One region of the Tardiphaga sp. 862_B3_N4_1 genome, then DNA from elsewhere that is predicted to be linked to it. Evidence: predicted binding sites of a transcription regulator. Region 1 holds the regulator's gene; the other holds the start of a gene.

Evidence for each region. Region 1 encodes HrcA, which represses chaperone genes, less so after heat shock. Its sites were predicted from a motif close to GTTAGCACTCNCNNNNNGNGAGTGCTAAC; they were not measured.
Region 2: the regulator HrcA is predicted to act here: its motif matches at 1,489-1,517, upstream of AB8B02_RS15330 (co-chaperone GroES).

What each region holds. Positions count from the first base shown of each region.
Region 1 covers NZ_JBPWQB010000002.1:1,629,478-1,631,871, forward strand. Annotated here, with positions in the region: gene rph (ribonuclease PH) at 1-423, opposite strand, end outside; gene hrcA (heat-inducible transcriptional repressor HrcA) at 577-1,665, shown strand; gene grpE (nucleotide exchange factor GrpE) at 1,771-2,370, shown strand.
Region 2 covers NZ_JBPWQB010000001.1:3,200,233-3,202,626, reverse strand. Annotated here, with positions in the region: gene groL (chaperonin GroEL) at 1-1,003, opposite strand, end outside; gene AB8B02_RS15330 (co-chaperone GroES) at 1,044-1,361, opposite strand; gene AB8B02_RS15325 (usg protein) at 1,780-2,064, shown strand; gene AB8B02_RS15320 (cupin domain-containing protein) at 2,172-2,394, shown strand, end outside.

The DNA of each region.
Region 1 (2,394 bases):
GATGCAATCGGCCAGCGCAACCCATGCGCCGGTGATCGACGCCGTGCGGGTGCCGCCATCGGCCTGGATCACGTCGCAGTCGATGGTGATCTGGCGTTCGCCGAGCGCTTCGAGGTCGACGGCAGCGCGCAGCGAGCGGCCGATCAGGCGCTGGATCTCGACGGTGCGGCCGCCCTGCTTGCCGGATGCGGCTTCGCGGCGGGTGCGTTCCAGCGTGGCGCGGGGCAGCATGCCGTATTCGGCGGTGACCCAGCCGCGGCCCTGGCCCTTGAGCCATGGCGGCAGGCGCTCTTCCAGCGTGGCGGTCACCAGCACATGAGTGTCGCCGAATTTCACCATGCAGGAACCTTCGGCATATTTGACCACGCCGCGTTCCAGCGACACGGCACGCAGTTCATCGGGCGCACGACGGCTTGGCCGCATGAGAAAATCCTTCCAAATGTCCAGAGAAAGCCTGTTCGCGGTGCTTTTAGGGGGCACGGAGCGTAGCGGCAAGGGCAGGGCAGGTTCCACAACCGCAATGGTGCTTGTATCCGGGGGCTCGGGGCGACAGATTAGGTTCTCAAGGAGTACCCTGTGGCCCACCACGATCCGATCGGCCTGATTTCGCCGCATGCCGGGCTCGCCCAGCTCAATGAGCGATCGCGTGAGATCTTCCGGCAGATCGTCGAGAGCTATCTCGCCACCGGCGAACCTGTCGGTTCGCGCAACATTTCGCGCCTGATCACGGTTCCGCTGTCGCCGGCCTCGGTCCGCAACGTCATGTCGGACCTAGAGCAGCTCGGCCTCATCTATGCGCCGCATACCTCTGCAGGACGGCTGCCGACCGAACTCGGACTGCGGTTTTTTGTCGATGCCTTGATGCAGGTCGGTGACCTCACCGAGCCGGAGCGGCAATCGATCCAGCAGCAACTGTCTTCTGTGGGGCGCTCGCAGACGGTGGAGGCGGCGCTCGGCGAGGCGCTGACGCAGCTGTCCGGACTTACCCGCGCGGCGGCGGTGGTTCTGACCGCCAAGTCCAATGTGCGGCTGAAACACATCGAATTCGTCCGTTTAGAGCCCGAAAAGGCGCTGGTCGTGCTGGTTGCCGAGGATGGCCAGGTCGAAAACCGCGTGCTGACCCTGCCGCCGGGCGTGCCGTCGTCGGCGCTGAACGAGGCGTCGAACTTCCTCAATGCCCGGATTCGCGGCCGCACGCTGGCTGAGGCCCGGCTGGAGCTGGAGACGGCGCTGACCCAGAACCAGATCGAGCTCGATCAGTTGACCCAGAAGGTCATTGCCGCCGGCATTGCCAGCTGGTCGGGTGGCGAGAAGGACGATCGGCAGCTGATCGTGCGTGGCCAGGCCAATCTGCTCGAGGATCTCCATGCGCTGGAGGATCTTGAACGCGTTCGCCTCCTGTTCGACGATCTCGAAGCCAAGCGCGAGGTGATCGACCTTCTCGGCAGGGCGGAGACGGCCGAAGGTGTCCGCATCTTCATCGGCTCGGAAAACAAGCTGTTCTCGCTGTCCGGCTCGTCCACGATCATTGCGCCCTACAGCGATGGCGCCGGCCATATTGTCGGCGTTCTCGGTGTCATCGGGCCGACCCGGCTGAACTATGCGCGGGTGATCCCGATGGTAGATTACGCGGCGCGCATCGTCAGCCGCATGCTCGGGGGCTGACAGATCGGCCGAATCCGGCCGGTTGTGCTTGATTTTCGGCGCTCAAACCCCGATATCCCGCTCAGCAATCCCACCATTTTGGCGTGTTTTTGAGAAGGCAGCGTGATGACTGATTCCAATGGGCAGAACGACAATCAGGACAAGACGGCAGCGGCCGCCGATCCGGTGGTCTCCAAGCCCTACATCATGCCGGACGATCCGGAACCGAATTCGGTCGAGGCCCTGACCAAGGAAGCAGCGGAATCGCGCGACAAGATGCTGCGCACGCTGGCGGAGATGGAAAACCTGCGGAAGCGGACCCAGAAGGAAGTCGCGGACGGCCGCACCTATGCGATCGCCAATTTCGCGCGCGAAGTGCTCGATATCGCCGACAGCCTGCAGCGTGCGCTGGACGCCGTGCCTGCCGACACCAAGGCCGCGGCCGATCCGGGCCTGAAGGCGCTCCTCGAAGGTGTCGAGCTTACCGAGCGTTCGCTGCTCAACACGCTGGAAAAGAACGGCGTGAAGAAGTTCGATCCGTCGGGCGAGAAGTTCGATCCGAATTTCCAGCAGGCGATGTACGAAGTGCCCGATGCTTCCGTGCCTGCGGGCACCGTCGTTCAGGTCGTGCAGGCCGGTTATACCATCGGCGAGCGCGTGCTGCGCCCGGCGCTGGTCGGCGTGTCGAAGGGCGGCGCCAAGGCTGCACCTGTAGCGTCGGAATAAAGCTGTGTAGTAGGAGCTGGATCG
Region 2 (2,394 bases), on a different contig from region 1:
CGTTCACGATGGTGGAGTTTTCCTTGTCGATCATCACCTTCTTGGCGCGGCCGAGCATGGCGAGCGTGACGTTCTCGAGCTTGATGCCGAGATCTTCCGAGATCGCCTGGCCGCCGGTCAGGATCGCGATGTCCTGCAGCATGGCCTTGCGGCGATCGCCGAAGCCCGGTGCCTTGACGGCAGCGACCTTGAGGCCGCCACGCAGGCGGTTGACGACGAGGGTGGCGAGAGCTTCGCCTTCGACGTCTTCTGCGACGATGACGAGCGGCTTGCCGGTCTGCACGACGGCTTCGAGCAGCGGCAGCATCTCGTTCAGCGAGGAGAGCTTCTTCTCGTTGATCAGGATGTAGGCGTCGTCGAATTCAACGCGCATCTTGTCGGCGTTGGTGACGAAGTAGGGCGAGATGTAGCCGCGGTCGAACTGCATGCCTTCGACGACGTCGAGTTCGGTTTCGAGCGACTTGGCTTCTTCAACCGTGATGACGCCCTCGTTGCCGACCTTCTTCATCGCGTCTGCGAGGAACTTGCCGATTTCCGCGTCGCCGTTCGCCGAGATCGTGCCGACCTGGGCGATTTCGTCGTTCGAGGTGACCTTCTTGGAGTTCTTGACGAGGTCAGCAACCACGGCTTCCACAGCCAGGTCGATGCCGCGCTTCAGATCCATCGGGTTCATGCCGGCAGCAACCGACTTGGCGCCTTCACGGACGATCGCCTGAGCGAGCACGGTGGCGGTGGTGGTGCCGTCGCCGGCCGCGTCGGCCGACTTCGAGGCCACTTCGCGCACCATCTGGGCGCCCATGTTCTCGAACTTGTCGTCGAGCTCGATTTCCTTGGCGACGGTGACGCCGTCCTTGGTGATGCGGGGCGCGCCGAACGACTTGTCGATGACGACGTTGCGGCCCTTCGGACCGAGCGTCACCTTCACGGCGTTGGCGAGAATGTCGACGCCGCGCAGCATCTTGTCGCGGGCATCAACGCCGAATTTCACTTCTTTAGCTGACATGTTTTGCTTCCTTGAAAATCAGGATGGGTGGGAAAGGCGCTTAAGCGGCCTTCTTCTTGGCGGGAGCGGCACCTTCGAGGACGCCCATGATGTCGCTTTCCTTCATGATCAGCAGGTCCTGACCATCGATCTTGACCTCGGTGCCCGACCACTTGCCGAACAGCACGCGCTCGCCGACCTTCAGATCGATCGGGATCAGCTTGCCGGCTTCGTCGCGGCCGCCCGGGCCGACGGAGACGATCTCGCCCTGGGAGGGCTTCTCTTTGGCGCTATCCGGAATGATGATGCCGCCAGCGGACTTCTCTTCGGCGTCGATACGCTTGACCACAACGCGATCGTGAAGCGGACGGAATTTCATGCAGTCCTCCTAAGTTTCTGTAGATGCTTGAGAAATTTAAATTGGCAGTCTGAGCCAACAAGTGCCAGCGCAGCTGGTCCGGACATAGGCCGAACGTTCCCCACCGGCAAGGGTCTTTACCAAATATTTTGGCACTCAAATATGACGGGTGCCAGAATGGTTAAGACCCTCCGATACCGGTTCTCGAATCCGTTAGCATCCACGGTAAGTGGCTGCTAACATTCGGCTTTCAACCCATTATTAAACTTTTAAGCTTGTGATGAGGACGTTGCTTGCGTCACATTTCATGCATCGTGTTGTCATGGGCGAAGTGGAAGCCGGTTCGCTGCAGTCAGCACGGTCACAGGAGAGCAGAGCGAAGTTCGACGTCAAACCGGAATCCACTTAGCCGAATGCGCTCTGTCCATGGAGGTTGAACATGGTCTCGAGAAATGCAGTTTCTGACGATTTCAGGAAGCAGGTGCTTGGCTACGGACTGACGACGGCGCAGATCCTCTACCGCATGCCCGATCACCCCTCGCTGCTGCAGACCTATGTCTGGCAGAACTATGATTTGTTTCCGAAGTTTCCCGCGCTGAAGGATTTCCTGGATTTCTGGCAAGAGAAGCTCGATGGCCCGCTCTTTGCGGTAACCGTCGCGCATTCGAAACTGATCAAGCCGGCCGAGCTTCGTGCCGTGGATGGCGTCTTCCGGTTGCACTAGTCCGCGCCTCTCAACGCGCCGGATGAATTGCCGCTGTGCTGAACTACAGCTAGGTTCCCGGACGCGCTGGCCGTTTGTTCGGCATTGCGCCGGGTGGGAAACACGACATGGCGAAGCTGAAGCGAACTTCAAAGAGCGCAGCGAAAGCGGCTGCGACGAAGAAGCCTGCGACACAGGCGGTAGCGAAAGCAGCAAAGAAGCTCTCTGTTGGCAAGCCAGCCAAGGCGAGTGCAAAAGCTGTCGCGAAACCCGGCCCGCGCCGCAAGCAGCGCGTCGCGATCAGTCATTATCAGGAAGAAGCATTTCTCGGCGACGGCCTGCGTGCCTACG